Regions from separate parts of the Streptomyces sp. NBC_01166 genome, predicted to be linked through region 4. Evidence: riboswitches for the same ligand, from Rfam matches in the RefSeq annotation. Region 4 holds a riboswitch; each other region holds the start of a gene.
What was found. A riboswitch is a leader RNA that binds a small molecule or an ion and turns the genes downstream of it on or off. The one in region 4 is predicted to bind cobalamin.
Positions count from the first base shown of each region.

Region 1 (4,206 bases), 2.4 Mb from region 4:
GAAGTTGCGGCCGGTCGGCAGGACGTTGACCAGTCCCCGGAGCGGGGAACCGGACGGGCCCGCGGGGACGAAGCCGCCGTTCAGCGCGTGGACCGCGTGGTCGAGCTCGTCGGTCGTCGCGGCGAGGCGGGGCACGACCTCCCGGGCGGCGAAGTCGAGGATGTCAGCGACGGCCTGCGGGTGTCCGGCGGCCACACCGGCGACGGCGGCCGGGTCCCAGTCCGCGTCGTCCATCGCCTGGACGAGCGCCCGGGCCTGCTCCTCGGTCTCGTCGGCGGCCGTGCGGGTGGCCGCCGACTCGTCCAGGCCGAGCGCCTCGCGCAGGCCGGGCAGCGAGGCCGTACCGCCCCAGATCTGGCGGGCGCGCAGGACGGCGAGGACCAGGTTGACGCGGTCCTTGCCGGCCGGAGCGGCGCCCAGGACGTGCAGGCCGTCGCGGATCTGCACGTCCTTGATCTCACAGAGCCAGCCGTCGAGATGCATGATGAACTCGTCGAAGCCCTCGTCCTCGGGCCGGTCCTCCAGGCCCAGGTCGTGGTCGAGCTTCGCGGCCTGGATGAGGGTCCAGATCTGGGCGCGGACGGCCGGGAGCTTGGCCGGGTCCATCGCGGCGATCTGGGCGTGCTCGTCCAGGAGCTGTTCGAGACGGGCGATGTCGCCGTAGCTGTCGGCGCGGGCCATCGGCGGCACGAGGTGGTCGACGAGGGTGGCGTGCACACGGCGCTTGGCCTGGGTGCCCTCGCCGGGGTCGTTGACCAGGAACGGGTACACCAGCGGAAGATCGCCCAGCGCGGCGTCGGGGCCGCAGGCGGCGGAGAGGCCGGCGTTCTTGCCGGGCAGCCATTCAAGGTTGCCGTGCTTGCCGAGGTGGATCATCGCGTCGGCGCCGAAGCCGTTGTCGTCGGCGGAGGCGGCGATCCAGCGGTACGCGGCCAGGTAGTGGTGCGACGGCGGCAGATCGGGGTCGTGGTAGATCGCGATCGGGTTCTCACCGAAGCCGCGGGGCGGCTGGATGAGGATCAGCAGATTGCCGCGGCGCAGGGCCGCGAGCACGATGTCGCCCTCGGGGTTGCGGGACCGGTCGAGGAACATCTCGCCGGGCGCCGGACCCCAGTGCTGCTCGACCGACTCGCGCAGCTCGGCGGGAAGCGTGGCGAACCAGCGGCGGTAGTCGGCGGCGGGGATCCGCACGGGGTTGCGGGCCAGCTGCTCCTCGGTGAGCCACTCCTGGTCGTGGCCGCCGGCCTCGATGAGCGCGTAGATCAGCTCGTCGCCGTCGCCCGAGACCAGGCCCGGGATCTCCTCCTCCGGGCCGAAGTCATAACCTTCGGCGCGCAGTCGGCGCAGCAGCGCCACGGCGCTCGCCGGGGTGTCGAGGCCGACGGCGTTACCGATGCGGGAGTGCTTCGTCGGGTACGCGGACAGGACGAGCGCGATCCGCTTCTCGGCGGCCGGTATGTGGCGGAGCCGGGCGTGACGTACGGCGATCCCGGCGACGCGGGCGGCCCGCTCGGGATCGGCGACGTAGGCGGGCAGACCGTCCTCGTCGATCTCCTTGAAGGAGAACGGCACGGTGATCAGGCGGCCGTCGAACTCGGGGACGGCGATCTGGGTCGCGGCGTCCAGCGGGGAGACGCCCTCGTCGTTCTCCTCCCAGGCCGCACGCGGGCTGGTGAGGCAGAGCGCCTGGAGGACGGGTACGTCGAGGCCGGTGAGGGCGCCCGCGTCCCAGGACTCGTCGTCGCCGCCCGCCGAAGCGGTGGCCGGCTTGGTGCCGCCCGCCGCGAGGACCGTGGTCACGATGGCGTCGACGGCGCGGAGTTCGTCGATGAGTTCGGGCTCCGGCGTACGCAGCGAGGCGACGTACAGCGGGAGCGGGCGGGCGCCGGCGTCCTCAACGGCGGTGCAGAGCGCCTCGATGAACGCGGTGTTCCCGCTCATGTGGTGGGCGCGGTAGTAGAGCACCGCGACGGTCGGGCCGGTGACGTCCCGGGCGGTCCGCTCCAGCGGGCCCCACGCGGGGGCCGGGGCGGGCGGCTCGAAGCCGTGACCGGTGAGCAGCACGGTGTCGGAGAGGAAGCGGGCCAGCTGCTCCAGGTTGGCGGGGCCGCCGTGCGCGAGGTAGGCGTGCGCCTCGGCGGCGATGCCGATCGGCACGGTGGAGGCGGCCATCAGCTGTGCGTCGGGGGCCTGTTCACCGGTCAGCACGACGACGGGCCGGCCGGTGGCGAGCACCTGGTCGAGACCGTCCTGCCAGGCCCGGACACCGCCGAGGAGGCGTACGACGACGAGGTCGGTGCCGTCCAGGAGCTGAGGAAGGTCCTCGAGAGGGAGCCGGGAAGGGTTCGCGTAGCGGTAGCTGACCGGACCCTGGGAAGCGCGGGCGCTCAGCAGGTCGGTGTCGGACGTCGACAGGAGCAGGATCATGCGGCGTCAGCCCTTCCTCGGGGTGTCCACGCCCCGGGCAGTGTGTCGGACGGCAGGAGTTCCTGACTCGCACGGCCTTCGAAGGGCCGGGCTCACAGTGGCGGGACCGCGCCGGAATCTCACCGGGCTTCCTCCGTGTCGCCGTCTGGCGATGGCGGGCCGAACGGACCGCCGTTAGGCATAGTAGGCGGCAGGTGGGGGGTCCTGACCAGACGGCCCCCGCCCTGACCGGCGGCAGCGGGTGTCCCGCACCTCACGGACCGGCGCCCCGGCGGGTGTCCCGCACCTCACGGACCGGCGCCCCGGCGGGTGTCCCGTAGGTCACAGTGACCGTAGGGGTGCGCCACGGTCACGGTCGGTATGCTCGCCGCCATGTCCGCCTCCCCCCTGACGACCTCGTCTCCGGGCGATGCCTGCGCCCGGAGCAGCGGCGACGCCTGCCCCGGCGCGCTGCGTCTGCACCGGGCGGACGACGGTGCGCTGGCGCGGATCCGGATACCCGGCGGGGTGCTGACACCCCGCCAGGCGGAGGCGCTGGGGCAGGCCGCCGAGCGCTTCGGCGACGGTGAGCTGCATCTCACCTCACGCGGAAACGTCCAGCTGCGCGGGCTCACCCCGGACTGCGGCGCGGAGCTGGCCGGGCTGCTGGACACGGCCGGACTGCTGCCCTCCGAACGCCACGAGCGTGTACGCAACGTGGTCGCCTCCCCGCTCTCCGGGCTCGACGGCCTCGGGTCCACCGACGTACGCCCTTGGCTGACCGAACTGGACCGCCTTCTGTGCGGAAGCGACAACACGACTGCGCTTTCCGGACGTTTCCTGTTCGCGCTCGACGACGGCCGTGGCGACGTCGACGCTCTCGGCGCCGACCTGACCCTGCGGGGCCACGACGACGGCTGCGCGCTCCTGCGCGTCGGGGACGGTGACGCCGTCCTCCGCGTCCCCTCCGCCGACGGCCCCCCGGCCGCGCTGACCGCGGCCGAGGCCTTCCTCGACTCCGCCCGTGACAGCGGCGCCTGGCGGGTCAGGGACCTGCCGGACGACACGGCCGCCGCTCTGCCCGCCGAGGTCGTACGACGGCTCCGGCAGGCCGGCATCGCCGTCACCACGGGGACGGCCCACCCCCGCCCCCTCGAAGCCCTGCCCCCGGCCCCGGGCCCCGTCCCGGGCGACCGTGCCGAGGCCGCGTTCTCCGTCGGCGTACCGCTGGGGCGGCTGGACCTCACCCAGTGGCGGCTGCTGTCGAGCGCCGGTGAACTGCGCCTCACCCCGTGGCGCGGGGTCGTCCTCACCGGCATCGGACCCGACCGCGCCGACAGCCTGCTGGAGGGCCTCTCCGAGGCCGGTCTGATCACCGGACCCGGCTCCCCGTGGGCCGGTGTCGGGGCCTGCATCGGGCGGCCCGGCTGTGCGAAGTCGCTGGCCGACGTACGGGCCGATGCGGGGGCCGCCGTCGGACCGGCCGGACGGCTCCCTGTGTACTGGTCCGGGTGCGAACGCCGCTGCGGCCATCCGCGGGGGGAGTGGATCGACGTGGTCGCCACCCCCGGCGGACACCGGATCTCCCATGTGCGGGAGGGCCGGGCCACCGAGGCGGCAACGGTCCGGGACGACCCGGCCGCGCTCGCCGACGCCGTGGCGGCGGCCCGGGGCACGCACACCTGACCACGACGCACCACCACCCCTGTTCGACCTGTTCGATGAAGAAAGCGACAGCACTGTGCATCAGTACGAGAAGGACGGACCGGCGATCTACCGCCAGTCCTTCGCCACCATCCG
Region 1 covers NZ_CP108613.1:4,448,371-4,452,576, reverse strand. Annotated here, with positions in the region: gene cobN (cobaltochelatase subunit CobN) at 1-2,427, opposite strand, end outside; cobalamin riboswitch at 2,461-2,615, opposite strand; gene cobG (precorrin-3B synthase) at 2,788-4,092, shown strand; gene OG379_RS20390 (precorrin-8X methylmutase) at 4,148-4,206, shown strand, end outside.
Region 1: it holds a riboswitch for cobalamin, as region 4 does, so the genes downstream of both, cobN (cobaltochelatase subunit CobN) here and OG379_RS09410 (cobalamin biosynthesis protein) in region 4, are expected to answer to the same signal.

Region 2 (4,206 bases), 5.6 Mb from region 4:
CTCGGCATCGTCGTGGCGATCGGGTTCGTCTGGGACGAACTCTGGCGGAGCCTGGGACACATCATGTCGGTCAGCACCGACAAGGGCGTCGGGCCCGGGGCGGTACGGCCGGAGCTGCCTGCCCAGGCGGAGCAGCAGGGACAGGGCACGTATTTCCTCACCAGCTCCGGAGACCGCCTGGACTGGACCACCTGTCTCGATCAGATGGAGAACGACCGGGCGCACACCTCCTGCCTGGAGTCGAAGCACGTCATCGGCTGGTCCCTGGACTATCTCGACGTCTCCCAGATGCAGACGATGCAGTGGCTCGGAGCCGGCATCATGCTCGCCGTCGCCGCGGCCGTCGCCGCCTTCGTCATCGTCTGGGGCCGCAAGCGGCTCCTGTGACCCGTGTGGCCACGGGGCCGGGGCTCACCGCGCGGGTCCGGACGACGCGCGGACCGGTTGGCGAGGAGCGGGCGCCGCGTGGTGGACTTCGTCTACGAACGGAGAGAGACGGTGGCGCAGGGCATGGCCGATCACGGCGCGGACCAGGGGTATCTGCTGGACAACCAGCAGTCGGAGGCAGGCATCCGATTCGGTGCGCTGTCCGAGCTGTTCGATCCGGTGACGTTCCGGCACATCGACCGGATCGGCATCACCCGGGGCATGCGGTGCTGGGAGGTCGGGGCGGGCGGCCCCTCCGTGCCCGCAGGTCTTGCCGAGCGTGTCGGAGCAACGGGACGGGTGGTCTGCACCGACATCGACGTGTCCTGGGCACGAGAAGCCGCCTCCGAAGTCGTCGAGGTCATGCGCCACGACGTCGCGGCCGATCCTCCGCCGCCGGGTGGCTTCGACCTCGTGCACGCCCGGCTGGTCCTGGTGCACGTCGTCGACCGCGCGGAGGCGCTGCGCCGCATGATCCAGGCGCTGCGACCGGGTGGTGTGCTGCTCCTGGAGGATGCCGATCCGGGGCTGCAGCCTCTGCTGTGCCCGGACGAGTCGGGCCCCGAGCAGCGGCTCGCCAACCGTCTGCGCTCCGGGTTCCGGGAGCTCATGGCCGCACGCGGCGCCGATCTCGCGTACGGCCGGACACTGCCCCGGCTGCTGCGCGAAGGCGGCCTGGACGACGTACAGGCGGATGCCTACTTCCCGATCACCTCGCCGGCCTGCACCGTTCTCGAGGCAGCGACGGTCCGGCAGATCCGTGGCCGGCTCGTGGCGGCGGGGATCGCGACCGACGAGGACATCGACCGCCACCTGTCCGACGTCGCCACCGGACGACTCGACCTGGCGACGGCCCCCATGGTCTCCGCCTGGGGGCGCCGTCCGTAGAAGGCGCGTGCCGGCGCCCTCGGGGTACGCCGACCCGCCGAGCAGGCCGGACTCCTGGGGTCTCCCCCGGCACCTGCGTGGGCTTTCCGGCTTCGAACCGGGGAGAGTTGACCCCGATTGGTCGGGGAGGGGGCCTCATGTACGGCGTCAGGAAGGCCCAGTGCCTGCTCAGACACCTGCCCGGCAGGGCCGGTGGCCGCCCTCGGTGACCTCAGGCCCGCTTGTCATCGTCCCCCACCTGGCACTACTGTCGCCACGCCTTGGTGAACGGGAAATCGGTGTGATGCCGGTGCGGCCCTCGCCACTGTGATCGGGAAGTCCGGCTCCGGCCCTCGCGGGCAGCCACTGGGTCCTTGTGACCCGGGAAGGCGGAGTTCGGGCGGTGGTACCCGTAAGCCAGGAGACCGGCCAAGGCACTTCAACCATCCACGAGGTGCTGGAGAGGGTCTGCTGAGCCATGCACATAGCCGAGGGTTTTCTGCCTCCGGTGCACGCGATCGCCTGGGGTGTCGCGTCCGCGCCGTTCGTCGTCCACGGAGTCCGGTCACTCACGCGTGAAGTCCGGGAGAACCCCGAGAGCACGCTGCTCCTGGGGGCTTCCGGGGCCTTCACGTTCGTTCTTTCCGCATTGAAGATCCCGTCCGTGACCGGGAGCTGCTCGCATCCCACCGGCACGGGGCTGGGGGCCATCCTGTTCCGCCCGCCGATCATGGCGGTCCTGGGCACCATCACCCTGCTGTTCCAAGCGCTCCTGCTCGCCCACGGCGGGCTGACCACGCTGGGTGCCAACGTCTTCTCGATGGCGATCGTCGGGCCCTGGGCGGGGTACGCGGTCTACAGGCTGCTGCGCCGGTACGACGTGCCGCTGATGGTGGGAGTGTTCTTCGGCGCGTTCGTCGCCGACCTGTCGACGTACTGCGTCACGAGCGTGCAGCTGGCGCTCGCCTTCCCGGACCCGAGCACCGGATTCCTGGGCGCGCTCGGCAAGTTCGGCTCCATCTTCGCGGTCACCCAGATCCCGCTGGCGGTGAGCGAGGGGCTCCTGACCGTTCTGGTCATGCGGCTCCTCGTGCAGTCCAGCAAGGGGGATCTGACCCGGCTCGGCGTGTTCCTCGCCGGCAGGCGGGACCGGACCAGGACGGCCGAGACCGAGGCGGTGGCCCGATGAACAGGAACACGAAGATCAACGCCCTTCTGCTGCTCGTCGTGGCCGCGCTGGCCGTCCTGCCGCTGGCCCTCGGCCTCGGCGACGACGAGAAGGAGCCGTTCGCGGGCGCCGACGCCCAGGCCGAGACGGCGATCACCGAGATCGATCCCGAATACGAGCCCTGGTTCTCCCCGCTGTACGAACCACCGTCCGGCGAGATCGAGTCGGCCCTGTTCGCCCTCCAGGCCGCGTTGGGCGCGGGCGTCCTCGCCTATTACTTCGGTCTGCGGCGCGGACGCCGCCAGGGCGAGCTGCGCGCGAGCGTGCAGCAGGACGGCTCCGGTGCCGGGGAGCCCGCGGCCCGGGGGAACTGAGGATCGTGCTGCCGATCGACGCGGCGGCGCACAGCAGTCGCTGGCGCCGCCGCCATCCCGTGGACAAAGCCGTACTGGGGCTGGGACTCACGGTCCTGGCGATCTCACTGCCGCCCTGGCCCGGAGCCGCACTGATCCTCCTCACCGCCGTCGCCGTCCTGCTGGGGCCGGCCGGTGTGCCCGCACGCCAACTCTGGCGGGCCTACCGGGTTCCCCTGGGTTTCTGCGTCACCGGGGCGGCCACACTGCTCGTACAGGTCGGCGGGCCGGAGGGACTCGTGACCCTGGCCGACGGGGGGCCGGTCCGTGCCGGGGAGCTGCTGCTGCGCACCTCGGCTGCGTCGCTCGGGGTCCTGCTGTTCGCCTTCACCACCCCGATGTCCGACCTGCTGCCCCGCCTGGTCAAGGCGGGGGTGCCGGCGCCGGTGGTGGACGTCGCCCTGGTGACGTACCGCATGAGCTTCCTGCTCCTCGACGCGGTGCGCCGGATCCGGGAGGCCCAGGCGGCCCGGCTCGGGCACACCACTCGGGCCGCCGCCTGGCGCTCGCTGGCGGGGCTGGGGGCCACCGCGTTCATCAGGGCCTTCGACCGCGCGGCCCGGCTCCAGGCCGGGCTCGCCGGGCGCGGCTACGACGGGACCCTGCGCGTCCTGGTACCCGACGCCCGTGTCTCCGGCCGGTTCGTGGCCGTGAGCGTCACCCTGCTCGCGGCCCTCACCGTGCTGACCCTCGTCCTGGAAAGGCCCCTTTCATGAGCGAATCCGTACTGCTCGCCCTGCGGGGCGCGGCCTTCGCGTACGAGGACGGCCCTGCCGTGCTCAGCGGCCTCGACTTCGAAGCACGGGTGGGGCGTGCGCTCGCCCTGCTCGGCCGGAACGGCAGTGGGAAGACCACGCTGATGCGTCTGCTCAGCGGCGGGTTGCGACCCCGCGAGGGGCAGTTGACGGTGGAGGGCCGCCCGGTCACGTACGACCGGAAGGGCCTGACCCGGCTGCGTACCACGGTCCAGTTGGTGGTGCAGGACCCGGACGACCAGTTGTTCGCCGCGTCCGTCTCCCAGGACGTGTCCTTCGGACCGCTGAACCTGGGGCTGCCCGACAGCGAGGTGCGGGCCCGGGTGGACGAGGCGCTGGACGCCCTCGACATCAGGGCGCTGGCGGACCGGCCCACCCACCTGCTCTCGTACGGGCAGCGCAAACGGACCGCCATCGCGGGGGCGGTCGCGATGAGGCCCCGGGTGCTGATCCTCGACGAGCCGACCGCCGGGCTCGACCCGGACGGTCAGGAGCGGCTGCTCGCCACGCTGGGCACCCTCCGGGAGAGCGGCACCACCGTCATGATGGCCACGCACGACGTCGACCTGGCCCTGCG
Region 2 covers NZ_CP108613.1:7,653,077-7,657,282, reverse strand. Annotated here, with positions in the region: gene OG379_RS34695 (ABC transporter permease) at 1-387, shown strand, start outside; gene OG379_RS34690 (class I SAM-dependent methyltransferase) at 511-1,314, shown strand; cobalamin riboswitch at 1,537-1,742, shown strand; gene OG379_RS34685 (energy-coupling factor ABC transporter permease) at 1,772-2,482, shown strand; gene OG379_RS34680 (energy-coupling factor ABC transporter substrate-binding protein) at 2,479-2,835, shown strand; gene cbiQ (cobalt ECF transporter T component CbiQ) at 2,841-3,590, shown strand; gene OG379_RS34670 (energy-coupling factor ABC transporter ATP-binding protein) at 3,587-4,206, shown strand, end outside.
Region 2: it holds a riboswitch for cobalamin, as region 4 does, so the genes downstream of both, OG379_RS34685 (energy-coupling factor ABC transporter permease) here and OG379_RS09410 (cobalamin biosynthesis protein) in region 4, are expected to answer to the same signal.

Region 3 (4,206 bases), 5.9 Mb from region 4:
ACGGACCTGCGGGGTCCTCGGCGGTCACCAGGACGTTGCCCGCACCGGCGACCACGGTCGTGATCATCCAGAAGCGGCCGTCGTGGTGCCGCAGCGTGGGGGCGTAGACCCCGCACGACGACGGAGCCGTGTCGGGGAGGGCCAGCTGCGACGGGCGGTCCAGGGCGTGTCCGATCAGCCGCCAGTGCACCAGGTCCCGGCTGTGCCACAGCGGTACCCCGGGTACGTACTCGAAGCTGGACGTCGCCACGTAGTAGTCCTCGCCCACGCGGCAGATGCTCGGATCCGGGCTGAAGCCGGGTATCACGGGATTGTCGAAGAGCACCACGGGCTGTCCTCAGGCTCGGGCCAGGACGGCGTCCCAAGGCCATGATCGTCGAAACGCTTCGAAGATGGCAGCCCGGCGTAGGCGTGTCAATAGACCCGTCAGGACTCGGGTTCACATGCGAGAAGTTCGAGGGAACGGAGTTCCACGGAGCAAGCCTCGGACACATTCCGCGACTCCCCGAGAGATTCAGTCGAAGCGCTTCGACGAAATCCGTGTGCACAACCTCAGGACGGGGAACAGACTGCGGGCATGGATGAAGAAGGCGTCGAACCCGCGATCATGACGTCGCCGGCGCGGTGGAACCGGCTTCTCGGGTTCCCGGCCGATGCCCGCCTGCTGATCGTCAACTGCGACGACTTCGGCATGTGCCCCGCGGTCAACGCGGGGGTGATCGAGTCGATCGAGGAGGGGATCGCCGGCTCATGCAGCCTCATGACCGTGTGTCCGGCGGCCCCGGACGCGATGCGGCTGCTCCGGCGAAGGCCGGGGATTCCGTTCGGGCTCCACCTCACCATGGTGTGCGAGACGCCCGACCGTCCTTGGGGCCCCCTGACGGCCAGGGAGAGGGTTCCCTCCCTGCTCGACCCGGCGGGCAATTTCTTCGAGCCGACGACCGCAGGGCGGTCCGCCCTGCTCGGCCGCGTCCGGCCCGACGAGGTCGAGACCGAGTTCCGCGCGCAGATCGACGCCGTCGCCGATGCGGGCCTCATGCCCACCCACCTGGATTTTCACTGCCTGGCCGACGGAGGCCGCGACGACATCCTCGACCTGACCGTGGGGCTGGCCGCGGAGTACGGCCTCGCCGTCCGCGTCTGGCTGGAGCCGGGGCTGCGGGCCATGCGGCGAAGAGGACTGCCCGTGATCGACCATGACTTCCTCGACAGCTTCTCCCTCCCGGTCGAGGACAAGGCGGCCCGTTACGGCCGGCTGCTCCACGACCTGCCGGCCGGACTCAGCGAATGGGCGGTCCATCCCGGTCTCGCCGGCCAGGAGTCACGGAGCACCGACGGCGACCACCATGTGCGGCGTACGGACCACGAGTTCCTCACGTCGCCGGAGGCCCGGGAAGCGGTGGCCCGGGAGGGCGTCACGCTGATCGACTACCGGGCCGTTCAGCGCGTATGGGCCAGGAACACGGGTCCTGTCTGAGCCGGCGCCGGCACCATCCGCATCCTGGACCTGGCGCACCGCGTCCTCGTACGGCCCCGTAGGCTGGTGGGTGCAGCTGGTTCGCCCCCGTCCGCCAGGCGGGGCGCGTCGCAAGAGGGAACCCGGTGGAATTCCGGGACTGCCCCGCAGCGGTGAGCGGGAACGACCGCCGTCATACGCACTGGGTCCGACGTACCGGACCTGGGAAGCGACGGCCATTAGGTGTCCTCACGCAGGACGTGCCCGCGAGTCCGAAGACCTGCCATCTGCCCGCGCGCGAACGAACGCGCGCGGACATCCCGGTGACCTCGAGGGCGGGTCGGCGTACATACCGGTCGGATCACCGCGTCGGTCGACACGGTCCCGTCCGTTACGTCGCCCCTTCGCGCCCTCGTCCCGTCCCCGGGATCTCAGGGATTCATCTCGCGAAGGAGATCTCCGTGACCGACGAACACGCGACCGCGGCAGCGCGGTCCACTGTGTACGGCTACCCCCGGCAGGGACAGAACCGGGAACTCAAGAAGGCCGTCGAGGGCTACTGGAAGGGCCGGGTCACCGCCGACGCCCTCCGTACCACCGCCGCCGAACTCCGCCGTGCCAACTGGCAGCAGCTCAGCGATGCCGGCATCGACGAGGTCCCGACCGGCGACTTCTCGTACTACGACCATGTGCTGGACACCACCGTGATGGTCGGAGCGGTCCCCGGCCGCCACCGGGAGGCGGTCGCCGCCGACGCACTCGACGGCTACTTCGCGATGGCTCGCGGCACGCAGGACGTCGCCCCGTTGGAGATGACCAAGTGGTTCGACACCAACTACCACTATCTGGTCCCGGAGCTGGGCCCTGACACCGACTTCACCGCGGACTCCGCCAAGCAGGTCGCCGAGCTCGAGGAGGCCGTCGCCCTGGGGCTGGCCGCCCGGCCGGTCCTGGTCGGTCCGCTGACCTACCTGCTCCTCGCCAAGCCCGCCCCCGGTGTGGCCGCGGACTTCGACCCGCTCACACTCCTGGACCGTCTGCTGCCGGTGTACGCCGAGGTACTCGCCGACCTCAGGGCGGCCGGGGCCGAGTGGGTACAGCTCGACGAGCCCGCACTCGTCCAGGACCGCGGCCGGGCCGAGCTGGAGGCCGCCGAGCACGCCTACCACCGGCTCGGAACGCTCACCGACCGGCCCAAGCTGCTCGTGGCCTCCTATTTCGGCCTGCTCGGCGAGTCCCTTCCCGTTCTGGCCAAGGCCCCGGTGGAAGGGCTGGCGCTGGACTTCACGGAGGCAGCAGCCGCGAATCTGGACGCCCTGGCCGCCGTCGGCGGGCTCCCCGGCAAGCGCCTGGTCGCCGGGGTCGTCAACGGGCGCAACATCTGGATCAACGACCTCGAGAAGTCGCTCTCCGTCCTGGGAACCCTGCTCGGGCTCGCCGGACGGATCGACGTGGCGTCCTCCTGCTCGCTGCTGCACGTCCCTCTCGACACGTCAGCCGAACGGGACATCGAGCCTCAGGTCCTGCGCTGGCTGGCCTTCGCCCGGCAGAAGACCGCCGAGGTCGTCACCCTCGCCAGGGGCCTGGACCGGGGCACCGGAGCGATCGCGGCCGAACTCGCCGCGAACCGGGCCGACCTGGCCTCCCGCGCCCACTCCCCCGTCACCCGGGACCCGGCCGTCCGCGCCCGGACCGCCGCGGTGACCGACGCCGATGCCCACCGCTCCCAGCCGTACGCGGAACGGGCGGCGGTGCAGCGCGCGCACCTCGGCCTGCCCCTGCTGCCGACGACCACCATCGGTTCGTTCCCGCAGACCGCCGAACTGCGCACCGCCCGCGCCGCTCTGCGGTCGGGCCGCATCGACGCGGCCGCGTACGAGGAGCGCATCAAGGCGGAGATCCAGGAGGTGATCTCCTTCCAGGAGGAGACCGGCCTGGACGTGCTGGTGCACGGTGAGGCCGAACGCAACGACATGGTGCAGTACTTCGCGGAGCAGTTGACCGGCTACCTCGCGACCCAGCACGGCTGGGTCCAGTCCTACGGCACCCGCTATGTCCGTCCGCCGGTCCTGGCCGGGGACATCTCCCGCCCCGGGCCGATGACGGTGGGATGGACGACGTACGCCCAGTCCCTCACCGGCCGTCCGGTCAAGGGCATGCTCACCGGGCCGGTCACGATGCTCGCCTGGTCCTTCGTCCGCGACGACCAGCCCCTCGGTGACACCGCCCGGCAAGTCGCCCTCGCCCTGCGTGACGAGGTGAACGACCTGGAGTCCGCGGGGACTTCCGTCATCCAGGTGGACGAACCCGCACTGCGCGAGACGCTGCCGCTGCGCGCCGCCGACCGCCAGGCCTACCTCGACTGGGCGACCGAGGCGTTCCGGCTCACCACCAGCGGGGTGCGGGCGGACACACAGATCCACACCCACATGTGCTACGCCGAGTTCGGTGACATCGTCCGGGCCATCGACGACCTCGACGCCGACGTGATCAGCCTGGAGGCGGCCCGCTCCCACATGCAGGTCGCCCACGAGCTGGCGGAGCACGGATATCCGCGGGAGGCGGGACCCGGCGTGTACGACATCCACTCGCCCCGCGTGCCGAGCGCGGAGGAGGCCGCCGAGCTGCTGCGCACCGGCCTGAAGGCGATCCCCGCCGGGCGGCTGTGGGTCAACCCGGACTGCGGGCTCAAGACCCGTGGCTGGCCGGAGACCCGAGCGTCGCTGGAGAACCTCGTGACCGCGGCCCGC
Region 3 covers NZ_CP108613.1:7,957,400-7,961,605, reverse strand. Annotated here, with positions in the region: gene OG379_RS36010 (glycoside hydrolase family 43 protein) at 1-328, opposite strand, end outside; gene OG379_RS36005 (carbohydrate deacetylase) at 578-1,477, shown strand; cobalamin riboswitch at 1,538-1,759, shown strand; gene metE (5-methyltetrahydropteroyltriglutamate--homocysteine S-methyltransferase) at 1,918-4,206, shown strand, end outside.
Region 3: it holds a riboswitch for cobalamin, as region 4 does, so the genes downstream of both, metE (5-methyltetrahydropteroyltriglutamate--homocysteine S-methyltransferase) here and OG379_RS09410 (cobalamin biosynthesis protein) in region 4, are expected to answer to the same signal.

Region 4 (4,206 bases):
TCCGGCGCCGCGGTGAACCGCCGCCCCGCGGCCCGCGCGACCTCGCCCAGGAACGCCCGCCGGAACGCGTCGCTCTCCAGCGAACCGTGCCAGTGCGTCCCCCAGACCGAGCCCACCCGGCACCCGTCCAGGAACGGCTCGCCGCCGCTCACCTCGGCGACCCCGTGGTGGATCTCGTAACCCTCCACCGGCTCCCCGAGCGCCGACCCGACGGGCCGCCCCAGGACCTTCTCCCGGCCGAAACGGACGCGGACGGGCAGCAGTCCGAGCCCCTCGACCAGCCCGGCCCGGGACTCCACGTCGTCCTCGATGCGCTCGCCCAGCACCTGGAACCCTCCGCAGATCCCCAGCACCGGGCGGCCCTCCGCGGCCCGCCGCACCAGCGCGTCGGCCAGCCCCCGCTCGCGCAGCCACGCCAGCGCCTTCACGGTGCCCCGTGTCCCGGGCACGATCACGAGGTCCGCGTCGACGAGCTCCTCCGCCCGGTCCACGAACCGCACCACCACACCCGGCTCGGCCGCCAGCGCGTCCACGTCGGTGAAGTTCGACATCAGCGGCACGGCGCACACCGCGACCCGCAACACGTCCTCGCCGTGCGGCGGCGCCACGACCGACTCCCGTACGGTGCCGCGCATCGAGACCCGCAGCCCGTCCTCCTCGTCGATGCCCAGCCCGTGGGCGTACGGCAGCACCCCGTACGTCCGCCGCCCCGTGAGCCCGAGCAGCATGTCGAGACCGGGCTCCAGCAGCGACACGTCACCGCGGAACTTGTTGACGAGGTAACCCGCGACCAGCGACTGGTCCTCGGGGCTCAGCAGCGCCGTCGTGCCGAAGAACGAGGCGAACACACCGCCCCGGTCGATGTCGCCGACCACCAGCACGGGGAAGCCCGCGGCCCGGGCGATGCCCATGTTCACGATGTCCGTGCGCCGCAGATTGATCTCGGCAGGACTGCCCGCCCCCTCACAGATCACGGCGTCATACGTGCCCCGCAGCTGCTCCAGACAGTCCACGACCGTCCCCAGCAGCGCCTCCTGGCGACCGCCGTGGTAGCCGCGCGCACTCATCTCGCCGACCGGCTTCCCCATCAGGACGACCTGGCTCGACCGGTCGCCGCCCGGCTTGAGCAGCACCGGGTTCATCAGCGCGGACGGCTCCACCCGGGCGGCCTGCGCCTGCATCGCCTGGGCGCGGCCGATCTCCGCCCCCTCCCGGGTGACGAACGAGTTCAGCGACATGTTCTGCGCCTTGAACGGCGCGACCTTCACCCCCCGGCGCACCAGCCACCGGCAGATCCCTGCCGTGACGACGCTCTTCCCCGCGTCCGAGGTGGTCCCCGCGACCAGCAGCCCGCCGCTCATCCGACTCTCCGTCCCATGGCCGACCGCCCCGCCGCGCACACGACGAGGGCCAGCACACTCACCCGGCGCGACAGCCGCGCCGCGCGTTCGATGTCCGTGACCCGCACGTCCCGGCCGGCCTCGCCGTTGAGCACCGGCCGGTGCTCGACCCGCCCGCCGTACGCGAGGGTGCCGCCGAGACGTACGCCGAGCGCCCCCGCGAACGAGGCCTCCACCGGGCCCGCGTTGGGGCTGGGATGCCTGTCCGCGTCCGCCCGCCAGGCCCGGACCGCCTCGCGCGGGCGCCCCCCGGCGGCCACGGCGAGCACGGCGGTGAGCCGGGCCGCGGGCCAGCCGGCGACGTCGTCGAGCCGTGCCGACGCCCAGCCGTAGCGCCGGTAGCGGGGCGACTTGTGCCCGACCATGGCGTCGAGGGTGTTGACGGCCCGGAAGGCGACCAGTCCCGGCACTCCGCCGAGCGCGCCCCACACGAGGGCTCCCACGACGGCGTCGGAGGTGTTCTCGGCGACGGACTCCACCACGGCGCGGGCGATCTGCTGCCCGTCCAGCGACTGCGGGTCGCGGCCGCACAGATGCGGAAGCCGCTCCCGGGCCGACTCGATGTCCCCGGCGGCCAGCGCCCTGCCGATGGCGCGGGCCTCGCGCCCCAGCGAGGTGCCCCCGACGACGGACCAGGTGGCGGCGGCGGTCAGCGCCACGGCGGCGGCGGGACGGTTCCGGGCGGCACGCGCGGCCAGGGCGGCGGCGCCCGTGGCACTCCCGGCACAGACGAGCGTGTGCAAGGCGCCCCAGCCGCGGTGGTCGCGCCACAGGCGGCGCTCGGCGCCCGCCGCCGCACGTCCGAAGGCGGCGACGGGGTGACCACGCCGGGGATCACCGAACAGCAGGTCGGCGATCAGGCCGGCGGCGGCTCCGTACGCGAAGATGCGGTCGGCTCGCACCGCTCAGCCGGCCGTCGCGCCTCGGAGGACCTTCGTGACAGGTGGTGAAGCGACCGACGCAGGGCAGCCAGACATGGCGTATGTCCTCACTCAGGGTCCGCGCCCTGGTTCGACGTGACCGGCGACGAGAGTCTCCTGGCTTCCGGATCCGCAGTTCCTCCGGCCTTCCAGCCCGCGGTGGCGGGCCGTGACTTCCGTGTGGAGGCTGCTCCCCGGTGACAGTGGCGGGACCGCGCCGGATTCGCACCGGCTTCCTCTCCTGTCGCCGTAAGGCCGGCCGGCACATGGGGGCGGCGTCGCGGGCCTGGGCACGCACTCTGCGGCGTTGGCGTCAATCAACAACGCTCCGCGTTGCCTCAATCCTCCGCCTTGCAGCTGCACGCACCCAGGCCCGCTCCTTCACCCGCCCCCCATGTGCCGGCCGGCCTAAATGGCTCCGGCAGTCCACCATGCCCCGTGAATGCCCGTCAACCTGCCGCTGACCTGCGAGGCTTCAATGTGCTCAGACGCACACCGGGCCGGACACACGTGGTGTGTCCGGCCCGGTGCGGGAACCCGCGTGGGAGCGGTCAGGCGACGATCAGATAGATCCCGTACGCGACCGCCGCCGCGCACAGCCCGAAGCAGGCGTACGCGCCGGTGCGCACCAGGCCGTTGCCACCGCCGCCGCCCTGCGCGGTCGACGTCTGCCGGGCCATGCCCGTGATGCCGAGGGTGAAGAGGCCGACCAGTGCGACGGTGACCACGAGGCTGACGCCGAAGACGGACGCGAGAGCTGCCCAGTCGATGTTCATGCGGATCCGTCCTTACACCGTGGCCGGGTCGGCCGGGGTTCCGGCCGTCGTGGCCGGGGCCGAGATGGTGGTCTTGAGCTCCGGTACGACGACACCGGCCGGCGGCGGGCTGACCGCGGAGATGGCGGTGGTGACGACGCCCGCGGGCTCGGCCTCCGCGTTCACGTTGGTGTGGTCGACCGGCTTGCGGCGCGACAGCAGCCAGATGGCGCCGGAGCCCGCGACGAGAAGGACGGCGACCGCCCCGACGCCCCAGGGCCCCTGCTTGGTCAGGAACTCGGCGCCCGCGCCCATCAGACCGGCGGCCGGCAGGGTCAGGCCCCAGGCGACGAACATCCGGGTGGCGGTGGACCAGCGGACCACGCCTCCCTTGCGTCCGAGGCCCGCGCCCATGACGGCACCGGAGCAGGACTGCGTGGTGGAGAGGGAGAAGCCGAGGTGCGAGGAGGCCAGGATGACCGTGGCCGCACTGGTCTGGGCCGCGAAGCCCTGCGGCGGACGCAGGTCGGTGAGGCCGCTGCCCATGGTGCGGATGATGCGCCAGCCGCCGAGGTAGGTGCCCATCGCGATGGCGATACCCGCGGAGGCGATGACCCAGACCGGCGGGTTGGAGCCGGGGGAGAGGACGCCACCGGTGACCAGGGCCAGGGTGATGATGCCCATGGTCTTCTGCGCGTCGTTGGTGCCGTGGGCGAGAGAGACGAGACCGGCCGAGGCGATCTGGCCGGCGCGGTACCCCTTGGCGGTCGACTTCAGCTGCGCCTCGTCGGTGATCTTCCGGTTCAGGCGGTACGTCAGCTTCGTGGCCAGCAGCGCGGCGAGACCGGCCACGACCGGGGCGGCGATCGCGGGCAGCAGGACCTTGGTGACGACGGTGCCGCCGTTGATCGAGGACCAGCCGGCCGACATGACCGCGGCGCCGATGAGGCCGCCGAAGAGTGCGTGGGAGGAACTGGAGGGCAGGCCGACCAGCCAGGTCAGCAGATTCCACAGGATCGCGCCGACGAGCGCCGCGAAGATGACCTCGGTTCTGAGGCCGTTCTCGTTGATGATCCCGCCGGAGATCGTCTTGGCGACCTCCACCGACAGGAACGCGCCGACGAGGTTGAG
Region 4 covers NZ_CP108613.1:2,029,122-2,033,327, reverse strand. Annotated here, with positions in the region: gene OG379_RS09415 (cobyric acid synthase) at 1-1,361, opposite strand, end outside; gene OG379_RS09410 (cobalamin biosynthesis protein) at 1,358-2,302, opposite strand; cobalamin riboswitch at 2,431-2,560, opposite strand; gene OG379_RS09405 (hypothetical protein) at 2,872-3,096, opposite strand; gene OG379_RS09400 (anion permease) at 3,109-4,206, opposite strand, start outside.